Linked DNA regions of Gemmata obscuriglobus. The protein of the gene in region 1 binds, or shares a complex with, the protein of each later gene. Links are inferred from orthologs where the notes say so. Each region holds a gene or a part of one and is shown in the gene's direction. Other genes may lie near its edges. The genes, in order: secY and secA.

Evidence for each region.
Region 2: the proteins of secY (region 1) and secA are in contact, whole or in part, in a crystal structure (PDB 3DIN), measured with the Thermotoga maritima proteins. The link is inferred for Gemmata obscuriglobus from one-to-one orthologs. Residues at the interface, in WP_004081795.1 of Thermotoga maritima: Glu108, Gly109, Glu110, Glu111, Ala236, Glu237, Arg238, Arg239, Ile240, Thr241, Ile242, Gln243, Tyr244, Ala245, Arg246, Arg247, Val248, Thr249, Gly250, Arg251, Arg252, Val253, Tyr254, Gly256, Ala257, Ser258, Thr259, Tyr260, Leu261, Pro262; in WP_004082002.1 of Thermotoga maritima: Glu261, Ala262, Arg263, Lys300, Ala301, Arg302, Thr303, Ile304, Ile305, Leu323, Tyr324, Asp325, Pro326, Val329, Ser330, Tyr333, Ile336, Lys340, Phe345, Val349, Glu363, Phe364, Tyr374, Ser375, Gly376, Gly377, Glu393, Ile395, Thr482, Ser483.

Annotation. Positions count from the first base shown.
Region 1 is NZ_CP042911.1:8,867,830-8,874,028, reverse strand. Bases 1-2,810 are described here. They hold secY (preprotein translocase subunit SecY), read left to right. Parts: upstream 1-608; coding sequence 609-2,012; downstream 2,013-2,810. Other genes in these bases: rplO (50S ribosomal protein L15), read left to right, coding at 1-350. In the rest of the region: GobsT_RS36805 (adenylate kinase family protein), read left to right, coding at 3,046-3,750; map (type I methionyl aminopeptidase), read left to right, coding at 3,957-4,802; rpmJ (50S ribosomal protein L36), read left to right, coding at 4,939-5,052; rpsM (30S ribosomal protein S13), read left to right, coding at 5,150-5,533; rpsK (30S ribosomal protein S11), read left to right, coding at 5,649-6,029. UniProt on the Escherichia coli protein: The central subunit of the protein translocation channel SecYEG. Consists of two halves formed by TMs 1-5 and 6-10.
Region 2 is NZ_CP042911.1:8,687,974-8,698,155, reverse strand. What follows is about bases 2,643-7,080. They hold secA (preprotein translocase subunit SecA), read left to right. Parts: upstream 2,643-2,968; coding sequence 2,969-6,880; downstream 6,881-7,080. Other genes in these bases: GobsT_RS36085 (hypothetical protein), read left to right, coding at 2,643-2,763. Also shown: GobsT_RS36095 (serine hydrolase domain-containing protein), read left to right, coding at 1-691; GobsT_RS36090 (hypothetical protein), read left to right, coding at 973-1,464; more of GobsT_RS36085, read left to right, coding at 1,615-2,642; GobsT_RS36060 (IS5/IS1182 family transposase), read left to right, coding at 9,088-9,312; GobsT_RS36055 (carbonic anhydrase), read right to left, coding at 9,407-10,182. UniProt on the Escherichia coli protein: Required for protein export, interacts with the SecYEG preprotein conducting channel.

The DNA of each region.
Region 1 (6,199 bases):
AGCGCGGCTTCAGCCACGCGACCTGGGACAAGACCGCGGCGGTCGTCAACGTCGGTGACCTCGAAGCGTTTGACGCGAACAGCACCGTTGACGTGGCCGCGCTGAAGGGGCGGCGGCTCGTGGTCGGCACCTTCGACCACCTCCGCATCCTCGGCGAAGGGGCGGACAAGCTGACCAAGAAGCTGACCGTCCGGGCCGACCACTTCTCCGCCGCCGCCAAGGCCGCGATCGAGAAGGCGGGCGGTACCTGCGACCTGATCCCGGCGCCGAAGAAGCCGGTCCGCAACAAGATGGGGTCGAAGAAGAAGGCGCTGGAAGCGGCCAAGGCCGCGAAGAAGCCGAAGGCGTGAGGAACGACTTGGCGGGCGGGGGCGTGAGCCCCTTGTTAAACTCCAGCGCGTCGAGCCGCACGGACGTTTAACAGGGGGCTCACGCCCCCGCCCGCCTGAGTGAAAGGATTACCCATGAATTGGCGCTCCATCAGCCTCGTCGCCGGTGTCGGCACGCTCATCGGCGGGGTGGCCACGTTTTCGTACGGCGGGCCGACCCTGTCCTGGCTCGGGTGGACGCTGATCCTGTTCGGCGCCGCGGCCAGCGTCCTGGGCTTGGTGCCCGAACAGCTCCTCACGGTCTTCAAGATCCCGGAACTCCGGAAGAAGATCTTCATCACCCTCATCTTCTTGGCGGTCTACCGCATCGGGTACTACGTCCCGCTGCCCATGATCGACCAGGCGAAGATGGCCGAGAAGATGTCGCAGGCGCAGCGTGGCGCGCTGGGACAGGTGCTCGGGTTCGTGTCGCTGTTCTCCGGCGGTAACCTCTCGAACGCTTGCATCTTCTCGCTCGGCATCATGCCGTACATCTCGGCGTCGATCATCATCCAGCTCCTGTCGAGCGGGGTGGTGCCGTCGCTGGAGAAGCTCCGCAAGGAGGGCGAGAGCGGTCGCAAGAAGCTGAACGAACTGACCCGCTATCTCACGGTGCCCATTTGCATCGTGCAGGCGGTCATGGTCGTGCAGGCCGTCATGAAGCCCGAGGCCAGTGACGGTAGCGGGATGGGGCTCGCGCCCGACGGGTACAACGCCGGCTTTGACCTGTGGTGGTTCGGCTTCACGGCCGTTGTCACGCTGACCGTAGGTACCGTGTTCCTGATGTGGCTCGGCGAGCAGATCGACGAGTACGGCATCGGCAACGGCATCTCGCTCATCATCATGGCCGGGATCGTGTCCCGCATCCCGGACGCGGTCAACATGCTCCTGATCGACTCCTCCACGGGCAAGATCAAGGACTCGGTGTTCACACTCGGCGGGGCCGGGACCGACATCACGTTCGAGAAACTGATCGTTCTCGCGTTCCTGTTCGTCGTGGTGGTCGTCGGCGTGATCGCGATGACGAAGGCCCAGCGCCGCATCCCGACCCAGAGCGCGAAGCACGTCCGCGGCCGACGGGTGTACGGCGGCACGCGCCAGTTCCTGCCGATGAAGGTGAACGCGGCCGGTGTGATGCCCGTGATCTTCGCGAGCACCCTGCTCATCGTCCCGGGCCTGTTGTTCAACGCGATCTACAGCTTCTCCGACAGCTCGATCGGCTGGGCGGGCACGCTGTCGAGCGTGTTCAACAACCACAGCGGCTGGATGTACAACTTCGGCTACGTGGTGATGATCTACGTGTTCACGTACTTCTGGGTGGCGATCACCTTCAACCCGAAGGAGATCGCCGACAACCTGAAGGACCACGGCAGCTTCATCCCCGGTTACCGGCCGGGCAAGAAGACCGCGGACTACCTCGAACGGGTGCTGATGCGGGTGACGTTCGTGGGGGCGGCGTTCCTCGCGATCATCGCGATCATCCCCAACGTGATCTCGAACGAGATGGGCGTTCCGCTGGTGGTCGCGAGTTACTTCGGCGGTACGGGCCTGCTTATCGTGATCAGCGTGGCGCTCGACCTGGTGCAGAAGATCAACAGTCACCTCGTCATGCGGAACTACCCCGGGCTGACCGACGAATCGTGATTTCGCCGCAACGCCGGTAAAGTCGGAACTGCGACGGCAAAAGGCGAGAGCTTTTTGCCGTCGTGCCATTTCAAGATCGGTTCTGTGCTTCACCGTGCCACGGATTCGGATTCCAGTAGTTTCAAGTTCGTCAATCGTGTGCGCCACCCGCCTGCTGATGCGGGCGGGTGGCATCTCAGATCTCACAGCCGATTACCAAAGCCGCGCGAACTTGAAGCGGCTGGATTTAACTTGACCCGCTGACCCAAACCGTTCAATCGGTAATTCCGGCTCCGGTCGAAGCGTCTGCGTCAGCGGACGGCACTGAAATGGCCCGACGTGAAACACGGAACTGCTCGCGTGCCATTTGTGAGGGTAGCGGCAACTCGGAGTGTGAGTAGAGCCGTCGCTCATGAGACACTGGCTCATCTGGCTTGTTGTTTGGTGAGGCGTTCCCCTCTCTTTCGGGGGAGTCAACTGCTGGCCTCATTTGGGGCTGTGGCATCCTGGCCGCAGAGACAACTCGATCGCTGCTGGAACGTGAGCCGCGTATTGAGGCTGTGGGTCCCCAGCCGACTGAGACGCATGGGGTGGCGGCTGGACATTTGCTGGCGTCAGACTGGTCCGGAGCTGGGCGGTCGCTACCCACGCACCACCGGCATGAAACCGAATACGAGTTGCAGACGTCCGCTGGTATTGTGAACGCTCGCGGCAGTAGATTGGGGCGTAAAGTATTGTTTTGTCATCGTTTGGGGTTGTTGATGCTGGCGCGGCTCGTTTCGCTTCACGAACAGGAACTCTTTGCTGGTAGTTCCATTTGGTACGAAAGCGGAGAAAATCGAACTGCTGGAACTACCACAAGGTGTAAACACGGGAGTTGTGCAAGTAGTCGGCACGGGGGGGGATTTTCGCGATCCTCTTGCTGATGCCTGTGACGCAGACAACAATACAGTGGTTATGAAGGATTGGTGTCCGCCAAGCCCACCCGGTGAACTCGGTTCGCAGGTGTCGTCAGGCCCGCTCGGCGGCGGCGGACATTTGAAGGTGACGGTTCATGCGATTGGTGCTCGTCGGACCCCCGGGCAGCGGCAAGGGCACGCAGGCCGACCGGCTCGTCAAGCGGTTCGGACTGACCGTCATTGGCACCGGCGCAATGTTCCGCGACGCGATCAGACGGAACACCGAGACGGGCCGGATCGTCGGGCCGCTGATCAGACAGGGACTGTTGGCGCCGGACACGGTCGTGAACGAGGTGGTCGCCGAACTGTTCCGTGGTAAGAGCCGGCCCGAGCGGTTCGTGATGGACGGCTACCCGCGGACCTATTCCCAGGCGGTCGCCTTCGACGCGTTGCTGAGACAGGAGTTCCTGCGGGTCGATGCCGTTGTGAACCTGCGCATCGACGACGACGAGGTCGTTCGGCGGATCAGCGGGCGGCGGTGCTGCTCGAACGGGGCGTGCGGCGTGTGCTTTCACGTGACCGCGCAACCGCCAAAAGTCCCGGGCGTTTGTACCGTGTGCGGGGCGGAACTGGTTCTTCGCGACGACGACAAAGAAGAAACGGTCCGGCGGCGGCTCGGCGAGTTCCACAAAAACACGGACCTGTTGCTAGAACATTACCGGCGGCAAGGGCTGGTGGACGACATCGACGCGACGCAGGGTCCGGAGAAGATTTTCGCCGACGTGCTGGCGGCGCTGCTGGTACGCCGGCCGGACGAAACCGGGAACGCGGTTCTAACCGCAGAAGGGAGGGCGCCGTGATACGCGATGGCATATGTCGGAGCGGTTCACGCGCCTCCCGTAACTCAGCGGCAGAGTGCCGATCTTATAAATCGGCTGTCGCGGGTTCGACTCCCGCCGGGAGGACTCGGCCGTGACGCGGCCGCGGAACTCGGCTCCCGCAAGGAAATCGTTGTCGCCGTTGTTTTGAACCCGTGTTCCGAATTCCGCCACCCCCGCGCTACCCGATGATCCGACCCAACGCGAACCGGCCGCCGGAACTGAAATCCGCCCGCGAGATCGCGCTCATGCGCGAGGCCGGGAAACTCGTCGCCCGCGCGCTCCGCATTTGTCGCGAGATGGCGAAGCCCGGCGTCAAGACGATCGAAATGGATCAGGCGGTTGAGGCGTTTTACGCCAAACACAACGCGATCCCGCTGTTCAAGGGCTACCCCGGGAAAACGCCGTTCCCCGCGGTCACGTGCCTGAGCGTGAACGAGCAGGTGGTTCACGGCGTCCCCGGTCAGCGGGTGCTGAAAGAGGGCGACCTGCTGAAGGTCGATACCGCGTGCAAGCTGAACGGCTGGTGCGCGGACCGCGCGATCACCATTCCGATCGGGCCGGTGTCGGCCGAGAAGGCCCGGCTCCTGAAGGTCGGTGAGGAGACGCTCCAGATCGCGATCGACCTTCTGCCGAAGCGGAAGTGGTGGAGCCAGGTCGCGAGCGAGATGCAGCGGCACGTCGAGCAGGCCGGGTTCAGTGTCGTGACATCGTACGTGGGTCACGGCATCGGGCGGATCATGCACGAGAACCCGCAGGTGCCCAACTACGTTGACCGCGAGACCCGCAAATCCGACTTCAAACTCGAGCCGGGGCTGACACTGGCCGTTGAGCCGATGGTGAACATGCGGCGGGCGGAAGTGGACACGCTCGGCGACCAGTGGACCGTGGTGACACGGGACCGGTTGGCGAGCGTTCACGTGGAGCACACGCTCGCGCTCACGGCGAGCGGGGTGGTCGTCATCACCGCCGATGAAGGCGCGTTCGACGACGAACCGCAAACGGTTCCGGCCGCTCCGGCGCCGGCTCAATAATTTGGCGGTGCGGCCTTGTCGGTTTTTCAAGCCCGGGTAGATTGAAGGTTTACCCGGCGTGTGCGGGCTTTCGGAATTTGAAACGGCCGCGGCGCCAGTCGTTGTGGCAACAGGTCGTCTGGCGAATGGGTGCCCCATGAAGGTGCGTGCGAGCGTGCGGCGGATCTGCGACAAGTGCAAGATGATCAAGCGCAAGGGCGTCGTTCGCGTGATCTGCGAAGACCCCCGGCACAAGCAACGGCAAGGTTGACCACCAGAAGACAGACGCCAGAAGACAGAGGTCGGAACCGACTCTGGTCTTTGCTCGCTGTCCTCTGTCCTTTGTTCTCTGACCTCTGGTAGCTGATATGCCCCGTATTCAAGGCGTTGACATCCCGCCGGACAAGCCGACCCACATCTCACTGCGGTACATCCGCGGGCTCGGGCCGACCACGGCGCTGGAAGTGTGCGAGAAGCTCAACCTCGACCCGCAGCGGCGGGCCAAAGAGCTGAACGACAAGGAGATCGCCGAGATCGCGGTGCTCCTCGACAAGGAGTACCTCGTCGAAGGGCCGCTCCGCCGCGTGGAAGGCTCCAACATCGCGCGGCTGAAGGAAATCAAGTGCTACCGCGGCGAGCGGCACCGGAAGAACCTGCCGGTGCGCGGCCAGCGGTCGAAGACGAACGCCCGTACCCGCAAGGGCATTCGCAAGACGGTCGCCGGCAAGAAGGGCGTCAAGGACATGCGGTAACGTTAGTGTTTGGTGTTTCGTGTTGAGTTGAACACGGTTCGCGAACTGTGGCGAAACACCATGACCGAACGGGTCGGCACTAAACACTGAACACCAACCACCGAACACCACGAACATGGCGAAGAGCAAGAAGAAGAAGACACGGCGTAACGTAAGCCGCGGCGTCGCCCACGTGCAGAGCACGTTCAACAACACGATCGTCACCATCACCGACACGAACGGCGACACGCTGTGCCACTCGTCGGGCGGGGCGGTCGGGTTCAAGGGCAGCCGCAAGAGCACGCCGTTCGCGGCGCAGCGGGCGGCCGAAGAGTGCGCCTCCAAGGCGTCCAAGTTCGGCGTCAAGGAGGTCGAGGTGCGGGTGAAGGGGCCGGGCGCCGGCCGCGAATCCGCGATCACCGCCCTTCAGGCGTCGGGCCTCAACGTCAAGGCCATCGAAGACGTGACCCCGCTCCCGCACAACGGCTGCCGTCCGCCCAAGAAGCGCCGCGTCTAACCGTTCAAAACCGACAAGATGTGATCAGCCACCTGCGGTCAGTGGGGTGTTGCTCCGGCAACCCCCGCTGACCACACTGTTGTTAGCACGACGCCTGTTCCGACTCTGGGGTTCGCCGGGCGTGCGACTGACAGCCGAGGACGGTCACCGAAACCGGTCCCGCTTTGCGG
Region 2 (10,182 bases), 180 kb from region 1 along the record:
GCGGTTCGCGTATTCGAACTTGGGTTACTTGGTTCTCAGCCGGGTCCTTGAGGCCGTGACCGGGCAGCGGTACGAGTCGTGGGTGAAAAAGCACGTGTTCGGGCCGCTGGGGGCGACCACACCGGCACTGGCCCGGGGGCTGCCCGAGAACCGTTCAAAGGCCGAAGTGTCGTACCACGACGCGAAGGGGCGCAAAGGCGCCTGTCTGTACCCGCCGCGCGCCGGACGCCAGGTGCCACTGCCGGACGGGGCGATGAACGTCGAGGCGTTCGAGGCGCATGGGGGGTGGGTCGCTTCGGCCGTCGATCTGGTCCGGTTCGCGTCCGCGTTCGACGGGGCGCGAACGTCTCCGCTCCTTTCGGGCGCCAGCATCCGAGACATGTGGGCGCGGCCGGACGGGGCCGCCGGGTTCGGACCCGACAAGAAGCCGCGCGAGGTGTACTACGGTTGCGGGTGGAACGTGCGCCCCGTCGGCGACGGCAAGCTGAACGCGTGGCACGACGGGTGGATCCCCGGCACCAACACGCTCCTGGTTCGGCGGTGGGACGGCTTAAGCTGGGCGGTGCTGTTCAACACCGACTCGACCCCGGAGGGCGACGCCCCGTCCGGGTTGATCGACGCCCCGGTTCACCGCGCGGCCGGCAAGGTGCAGAAATGGCCGGACGGCGATTTGTTTGAGAAATTTATGTGAGTCCAATGACGGCTGGACAGCACCGCGAATTGTCGTTACGTTTTCCGAACTTTGAACTGGCGAGCGGGGCAAGAGCCGGCGCGATTTTTCTCCCACAATCGCGCCGAATTTTTTCAATCAAAACCGCTCGTCGGGGCAAGTATAGGGCAAGCGGAGCGTAAAATCGCGGTCCGCAGGATAATGCCGAATCGGTCCGGGCGAACAGGTGAGTGTTAGCCAGCTCGGTACCGATCGTCTCTGGTTTGGGTGCGTCGCCCGCGTACCCGCTCTCCGAGGTTCCCATGCGCCGCCCTTCTCGGTTCTTGCGCCGTCACCCACTTCTGGTACTCACTGCGCTCGGCATCACGTTCGCGGCCTGGATCTGCTGGGACGCGTTGAGCCCTGCCGAACCGGAAGCCGCGCCTGAGATTACGCTCCACCCGCGGCTCGCTCCGACCGCTATCAGCGAGGAGGCGGTTTTTCCAGTGATCACGCCGGAAGGAACAGCCCAGGCGCTACCGAGGCTGAAGACCGGTATGTCGCGGACCGAAGTGGAGGGGTTGGTCGGTGCGCCCACCTCGGGTAACATTTCCCCGGCTACCGTTGCCGATGGGCGGGTGGTGTATCGTACCCAGTACGAAACTGACCTCACGCCGCTCGCCACCGTGCGCCCGATCCAGCGTTCCCTTCCCCGGCGCCCGAGCCCGTCTTCGACGCTCGTGACGCTGGAGTTCGATGCGACCAAGCCCGGGCACCCGCTCGTCGGCATCTACTACCCTGATCCGCTCTTCTGATCGGCATGTTGTTTCCGCTGTCGCGTTCGCCCGCTCGGGCGATCCGCCTTGACCCGTTCTTTCGTGCCGCGGTATGGATCACACCTCCGGGTCGGTCGGTTCGCCGCCACGGCCCGTCCGCCGCGACCACGCGAAAGGACCGGCACAGCCATGTTCGGGCGCTCGTCCCTGGTTCCCCCGCAACTGACGCCCGCGATCCCGACCCTGCGCCCGATCGCAGTAACCGAGCCGCCGCGGCTGCGCCCGAGCCGGAACCGCACCCGGGGTGCAAAGGCCCGGCTCACGCTGGCGTCGTTCGCCGCGATTCTGGTGGCCGCCAATGCGGCGTTCGCGGTCGCGCTCGACGCGCGACTGCCGCTCGTCCGGTTCCCCGAGTACGGGCACAGGCTTGCATCCGTTCAGCGGCTCCGGGCCGAACACCCCGACCGGCCGCTGGTGCTGGCCGTGGGCAGTTCGCGCACACAGATGGCACTGAACCCGGCCGCGACGGGGCTTCCGGAGGGACCGCGGGACCCGCTGGTGTTCAACTTCGGGCTGGCCGGCGCGCTTCCGGTCCATCACCCGCTCGGGTACCGCCGGCTCCGCGCCGACGGGGTTAAGCCGGACGCCGTCATCGTCGAGATCTTCCCGGCGCTGCTCTGCGTTCCGGACGCCGCCCACACTGTCTATGCAGAGAACGGGGCGGGGCTGACCGCTGCCGAGCTGGCGACCCTGGCCCCGAACACGCACGACCCGGAGCCGGTCCGGCGCTGGATTCAGTCCCGGGCGTTCGGACCGGCCGCGCACCTCCAAAGTATTCAGCACCAAGCCGTACCGGACCTGTTCCCGGACCCCTACTGGGTGCCGCTGAGCGCTCGGTTCCCGAGCGGAACCGGGTTCCACGCGTTCCCGGCGAAAGAGATTCCCGACGCAGACCGGCAGCGGGCGACTGATAAGGCGGTCGGTGCGTACCGACAGATGTGCCGCGAGATGCCGTTGCACCCGATGGCGGAGCGGGCGTACCGGGAGGTGGTCGCGGCGTGCCGGGCCGACGGGGTGCCGGTCGCTCTGTACCTCACCGCCGAAGCGCCGCTGTTCCGTGAACTGTACACGCCCGAGTCCCGCGCGGCCCTTGCCGCGTTCGTTCGAGTGTTCACCAGTGAGCTCGGCGTCCCCGTGTTCGACCTGTCCGACGGATGGGAGACCGGCGACTTCTGGGACGGGCACCATATGCTTCCGGGCGGTGCCGAGAAGTTCAGCCGCCGGCTCGCGGACCGGCACTTGCGGCCGTGGCTCGCCACGGTACTGCCGGGGCGGTGATGGCGCTGCGGCGCCGAACAGCGAGTTCGGCCCTTTTCGGCGTCCCGTTAGCATGGCGCCGCCTGTGCGGACGGTACGGGCCCGCGCGACCGGTCTGTATTGACCGGTTTTTCTATGCTCCTTAGATTGGGAATCTGGCGCGGTCGGTGCGCCCCGGCATGACTCCGGGCGGGCGCAGCGACTTTCGCGCACGAGGATTAACGCAATGGCGACGGCACAGACCGGGATGGAACCGACGTTCTTCGAGAAGCTGGGCGACAAGTTCAACGCCTTCGTCGAAGCGTGCGTGGGCGTCATCTCCCGGCTGGCGGGCGGGTCCGCCGACGAGCGCCGCATTCGGGGCATCGGGTACGTGCGCCCGCGCGGCGCCGCGGTCCACACCGTGGTGCCCGGCTCGGCGCTCGCGAAGGTGAACGAACTCGAACCGAAGATGCAGGCGCTCACCGACGAGCAACTCAAGGGGCTCACCGCCGAGTTCCGCGAGCGGCTCAAGGGGGGGGCCACCCTCGACCAGTTGTTGCCCGAGGCGTTCGCCGCGGTCCGAGAGGCCGGCCGGCGCACGAAGGGCATGCGCCACTACGACGTGCAGGTGGTCGGCGGCGCGGTGCTGCACGGGTACGGCACCGGGCTGGGCAGCATCGCCGAGATGAAGACCGGTGAAGGCAAGACCCTCGTCGCGACGCTCGCCGCGTACCTCAACTCACTTGAGGGGCAGGGCGTCCACGTGGTCACCGTGAACGACTATCTGGCGCGTCGCGACTGCGAGTGGATGCTGCCCATCTACTACGCGCTGGGTGTGAACGCGGCGTACATCCAGAGCGACATGGACCCGGAGGCCCGGCGCCGCGCCTACGAGTGCGACCTCACCTACGGCACCGCCTCCGAGTTCGGGTTCGACTACCTGCGCGACAACATGAAGATCGCGCGGCACGACGACGAGAACTACCACCCGTACTACCGGCAGGTGCAGCGGGCGCACCACTACGCCATCATCGACGAGGTGGACAACATCCTCGTCGACGAGGCCCGCACCCCGCTCATCATCAGCGGCCCGGCCTTCTCCGACGCCAAGCGGTTCGCCGAGGCCGACAAGGTGGCCCGCGCGCTGACGGAACTGGAGCGCAAGGCGCGGCGCGACATCGTCGCGGCCGGCACCATGAAGGCCGGCGGCACCGAAGGGGACGGGCTGACGCTGCTCGCCCCGCTCGACCCCGCCAAGGTGGACCCGCAGAACCCGCCCCCGAAGGGCGTGTACTTCGAGATCAAGGAGAAGGAGCGCACCTGCCATCTGACGGATGCGGGCGTGCGCAAGGCCGAAGAGCTGGCGGGGGTCGAGAGCTTCTACACCGCCGGCAACATGGAATGGCCGCACCTGATGGACAACGCGCTGAAGGCGCACCACCTGTACCAGATCGACCGCCACTACATGATCGACCGCGACGCGCGGGAGAACAACGAGCTGTCGATCGTCATCATCGACGAGCACACCGGCCGCGCGATGTACGGCCGCCAGTGGTCCGACGGGCTGCACCAGGCCGTCGAGGCGAAGCACACCAAAGACGGGGTGCAGATCAAGCAAGAAACGCAGACGATGGCCACGGTCACGCTGCAGAACTTCTTCAAGCTGTACAAGAAGCTCGCGGGCATGACCGGCACCGCGAAGACCGAAGAGAACGAGTTCTGGAAGATCTACAAGCTTGACGTGGTGGCGATCCCCACCAACAAGCCGATGCTCCGCATCGAGCACAAGGACCTGGTGTACCGGACCGACAAGGAGAAGTGGGACGCGGTCGTTAACGAGGTCGTGGAGATCAGCAAGAGCGGGCGCCCGATCCTGATCGGCACCAAGGACGTGGACAAGAGCGAGAAGCTCTCGCAACTGCTGAAGCGCCGGGGGGTCAAGCACGAGCTGCTTAACGCGAAGCCGGAACACGTGGGCCGCGAGGCCGAGATCGTGGCCCAGGCGGGGCGCATCGGAGCGGTCACCATCTCCACGAACATGGCCGGCCGCGGGACCGACATCATCCTCGGCGGCAACGCCGAAACGCTCGCGTGGGCACGCCTCAAGCAAGCCAAGGACGCCGACGGACGGCCCCTATACCCCACGCGCCTGGAGGTGCCGAACGACGTGTGGGCCGCGACGATCGGCGAGATCGAAGCGAAGGAGAGGATGAAGGAAGAGGGCCGTAAGGTCGCCGAGATGGGCGGGCTGCACATCCTCGGAACCGAGCGGCACGACTCCCGCCGCATCGACAACCAGCTCCGCGGCCGCGCCGGCCGCCAGGGCGACCCGGGGTCGAGCCGGTTCTACCTGTCGCTCCAGGACGAACTGATGCGCCTGTTCGCGGGCGAGTGGGTCGGGAACGTGCTCACCCGGCTGGGGATGCAGGAGGGCGAGGCGATCGAGTCCGGCATGGTGAGCCGGCGCATCGAGAAGGCCCAGAAGAAGGTCGAAGAGTACCACTTCGACCAGCGCAAGAACCTGCTCGAGTACGACGAGGTGATGGACCTCCAGCGCAAGCGCGTGTACGGCGCGCGCCAGGAGATCCTGGACGGCATGAACCCGCGGGCCATGATCCTGGACATGATCCGCACGCAGATCGCCGACGCGAGCGCGCGGTTCCTGAACGACAGCTACGGCGCCGCCAGCTTCGCCGAGTTCGCCAGCAACCGGCTAGGCATGGAGTTCGCCGCGGGCGATTTCCGCACCTCCTCCTACGAGGACGCGGCGCGCCTAGCGATCGAACAGGCGCTGGCCAACGTCGAGACGTTCATGCAGGAGCGGCTCGAAGAGAACCTCGGGGCGGACGAGGACCCGAAGGACTGGAAGTGGTCGGAACTGACCCGGGCGGTTAACGCCCGGTACGACCTCAAGCTGACCGAAAAGGAGCTGCGCAAGATCGCGCCCGACAAGCTCGCGGAACACCTGGGCGCCCAAGCCGAGGCCGCGGTGAACGCGGTGAACCTGGACGAAGGCGCGCGGTACCTCACGCGCACCTACGGCGCCGAGGCACTCGCCGAGTGGCTCCGCCAGCGGTTCGGCGTGAAGATCACCGCCGAGGAGATCGTCGCCCGGGGCGACGGGAGCGAGCTGAACGGGTACCTGTACCAGAAGGTGCGGGCCGCGTACCGCGAGAAGGACGTGGAGTTCCCGGTGCGCGTGGCGATGCAGAACTTCATGTCCGACAAGCCGGCGGCCGGGCAGCAGCGGTACGACCGCGACGGGCTGTACCGCTGGAGCGCCCAGCGGCTCGGGACGGTGCTGGCGGCGCGGAAGCACGGGCCGCAGGTGCTCGCGGACTCGAACGGGTTCTTCGCGGTCGCGTTCCAGGCGCTGGAGGAAGAGGGCTGGACCGAAGAGGTGATCCGCACGGAGCCGCGGTCGAAGCTGCGCGAGCGGCTCACCGCTCTGGCACCCAAGGCGATGCCGGCTGCGGACATCGACGAGATCGACGCCCAGGTGACCACAACCTTCAGCGGCGCCAAAGTCGCCGACCCGGAAGACGCCAAGGAGCTGACCGATTGGGCGCAGCGCGAGCTGGGGCTGACGCTCGACGCCGCGAAGCTCACCGGGCGGAGCGCGGTCGAGGCGCGGCACATGGTCCTCAACGCCTACGACGAAAAGTACCGGCCGGAGATGCACTCGGTCGAGCGGCAGCTCGTGCTGGAGCAGATCGACAGCGCGTGGAAGACGCACCTGCTGGTGATGGACAACCTCCGCAGCGGGGTGGGGCTGGCGGGCTACGCGCAAGAAGACCCGAAGATCGTGTACAAGCGAGAGGGGATGCAGGAGTTCGACAAGATGTGGGCGGGCATCCGCGACCGCATCACCGAAGCCGTCTTCCGGATGGAGGAGATGGGCGACGAGGAGGCGCAAGCGGCGCTGTGGGCCGGCGCCCGCGCGACGCACGCCGCGGCCATCAGCGCGACCCAGGCACGTCAGGCCCAGCTCGATGCATCACAGCAGCAGACCAACACGTCGGGCGGGGGGGAGGCGAAGAAGACCGACCCGATCCGCAACGAGGGCAAGAAGGTGGGCCGCAACGACCCGTGCCCGTGCGGGAGCGGCAAGAAGTACAAGAACTGTCACATGAAGATGGAAGCTGGTAAACGCTGATGAGCAGACGATACGAGTGCTCCGTCCACGCTAAATTTTCGGGTCGAAGCGTCCCACTTTGCCCGAACTATCTGTGAGTGCCGCATCAGTGACCCGAAAATTTAGCGTGGACGGAGCACTAGGCCGTGTGGACAGTCACGATTAGCTTTCGACGTAAGTCTTGAATTATCTTGGTGTAATATCACAACTGTCGCCAGGGGCTCGGCCATCGCAACCGATTACCAGGCATCGACTTGCGAATCGACTGTCCACACGGCCTAGAATGCCGGTGGCGGATTGCATTTTTGTGCTTGACACCTCCCGTGTTAATCTCACTCCAGTCACTATCAACTGGAGTTCCTCGCCATGCTCCGCACTGGATTGGTAGGATTTGTTGGCTCTTGCTATTGGATTGAGTGTTTGCGTTGCTTCTCAAGATGCTCAGGCCGCAGCCCCTTCTTTTTCTTGGGGCAGTTACAAGGGCGATGACGGTAATCAACACACCTATCCGCACTGTGTTGCTATCGCCAGTCAGAACGGGAAAGTTAATTTCGACATCGTAAGCGTTCACCGGTGATGCAGGTGCATATCAACAGTTGGCGAGGAGTGGGCTCACGATCGGTGACTGTTGGGCCTGGCCCGGGATGAGCGTCGGTGCTTTGGCTCCGGTGCGATAGGCGGTGACGGCATCGGTGAGGAACGCCAGGACATTACGCTCCTGTCGGCGGCACGAGGCGATGACCGTGAGGATCCGTTCCACGAACTAGCTCCCCTGCTCGCTCTCGGTCCCGAAGCTCGCTTTCCGCCAGCACACCGCGTGACGCACCTCGCGCTCGGCCGCGTTGTTGGTCGGGTCCACACCGAGGACCCGGGGGAACGTCCACATGAAGTTCCCCACGAATGGTAGGCAGCGGGAAAGCGGTGTAAACTCTGATCACGAGGAGACACACCGATGGCTGGCAAGCGGAAGACGTACACGCCGGAGTTCAAGCTCGCGGCGGTGAAGATGATCACCGAGCAGAAGCTGTCGGTGGCCGAGGTGGCTCGGCGGGTGGGCATCACCGAGAACCGGCTCCACGACGGGCAGAAGGCCCTCGCCACCAAGGGCGTCGATGCGTTCCCCGGCTCCGGTCACCTCACGCCCCAGGAGGAGGAGATCCGCACGCTCCGGGCCGACGTCAAGCGGCTCGACGCGGAGCGCGACATCCTCAAAAAAGCGACGGCGTTCTTCGCCGCCCAGACGAGCGGACCTTCGCCTGGATCGAGGAACGCGAGGCCGAGTGGCCCATCGCGTTGATGTGCCGCGTGCTGGAGGTGTCGCGGTCCGGATTGTACGCGTGGCGGTCACGCGATGTCAGTGCGGCGGAACAGCGGCGCGAGGAACGGACCGAAGAGGTGAAGGCGATCCACGCCGAAGTGAAAGCTCGCTACGGGAGCCCACGCCTCCACGCCGAACGGGTCAGCCGAGGGCACGCGTGCAGCGTGAACTTCGTGGCCCAGGTCATGCGGGAGGCCGGGATCGCCGCGAGGACGAAGCGGACGTTCAGGCAGACGACGGACTCCAACCACGGGTTGCCGGTGGCACCGCACGTGTTGGCTCGGGCGTCCGACCCGGGCGAGCCGAACACGCGCTGGTGTGCGGGCCTCACGCACATCCCGACCCGTGAGGGGTGGCTGTACCTGGCGGTCGTGGAAGACCTGTGCCGCCGCCGAATCGTGGGCGGGTCGATGTCGGAGACGATGACCCGTCGATTGGTGGTGGATGCCCTGGAGATGGCATTGGCCGCTCGTCTCCAGGGGTCTTCGGGTGCGGGCCTGGTGGCGCACTCGGATCGCGGGTCCCAGTACGCCCGCGCGCACGACCAGCGGCGACTGAAGGAGGAGGGGATCACGTGCCGCATGAGCCGCCGGGGCAATTGCTGGGATCACGCGGCGATGGAGAGCTTCTTCGCCAGCTTGAAAAAGGAGCTGGTTCACGACCAGGACTACGTCACCCGCGCGGAGGCCAAGGCGAGCATCGTCGAGTACATCGAGACGTTCTACAACCGGGTCCGAAGGCACTCCGCGCTGGGCGACGTTGCCCCAGGTGAGTACGAGCGAACGTATAACCAAACCCACCGCTAGAAACTGTCCACTTTTCGTGGGGAACTCCAGTTCGCCGACACCAAGTACCACAACCACGCCCTGTACGCGTGGGTCCAGACCATGCGCCCTGGGAACTGGAGATCGTGCGCCGCCCGGAGGGCTCAACGGGGTGGGTGAAGCTGCCGATCCGGTGGACCGTGGAGCGCACGTTCGCGTGGCTCGGCCGGTGCCGCCGCCTCACCAAGGACCGCGAGAAGACGGTGCGGTCCTCGGAGGCGTTCGTTCAACTGGCCATGATCCAGCTCATGCTGAACCGACTTCAACCCAAATACGCGGATCCCGAGTTCCGCTACCATCTGGTGGCTTAATTACCACATATGGGACAGACTCTGAATGCGGCGGCGAAAACCGCAAACGCGAAGACGGACCGATGCTGACTGGCAGGCCGGCCAGCATCGGTCATCACACGTTAGCCGGCCCTGGGGCCGAGTAACGTGTGGCTCGTAACGCGTCCGACAGGTGCCGCGACACCATCGGAGAAGCCGCGACCTGATGACCCAGTGCGATCAGTTCGTCCGGATCGGCTGGCGCAGGGGAGAGCTTGCCCGTGTCGTCGGTGGCCGGGTCGAGGTCCGGGCCGATCACCTGGCAGGTGGCCAGGTCGAACACGGCGAACATCGTCCGGGTGCCCGACTCCTCGGACGTGCGCACCTCCTCGCGCAACTGGTACGCGGTCATGGCGGCGTTCAGGTACACGCTGATCTCGATCAGCGCGTCGCGGTACCCCGGCTCGGACTGCACCCCGGCGCCCCAGCACTCTTCCAGCGACAGCGCCCCGCTGCGGACCGCCACCAGAACGTGATTGACGACCGCGCGGAGGGACCGGGTGAAGGCGGTGCTGTTGCGCCCGGTCGGGTTCAGGTACGCGTCCACGGCCGCCGTCACCGCCCCGCACCCGGTGTGCCCCAGCACCAGCAGCAGCCGGAGCGAGTCGCGGAAGTTGTGCAGCGCGTATTCGAGGCTCCCGAGGCACTCGTCCCCGAGCACGTTCCCGGCCACCCGGACCACGAACAGCTCGTTCGGGCCGGCCTCGAACACGAGTTCGGACGGGACCCGCGCGTCCGAGCACCCGAGGACGGCGCAGAACGGGGCCTGCTTCGGGACCGGCGCCGCCGGAGCGGGTGCGGCGGCCGCCGTCGGAGGGACGGTGCTGCCGGCGGGCACGTGCGGGGCCGCAA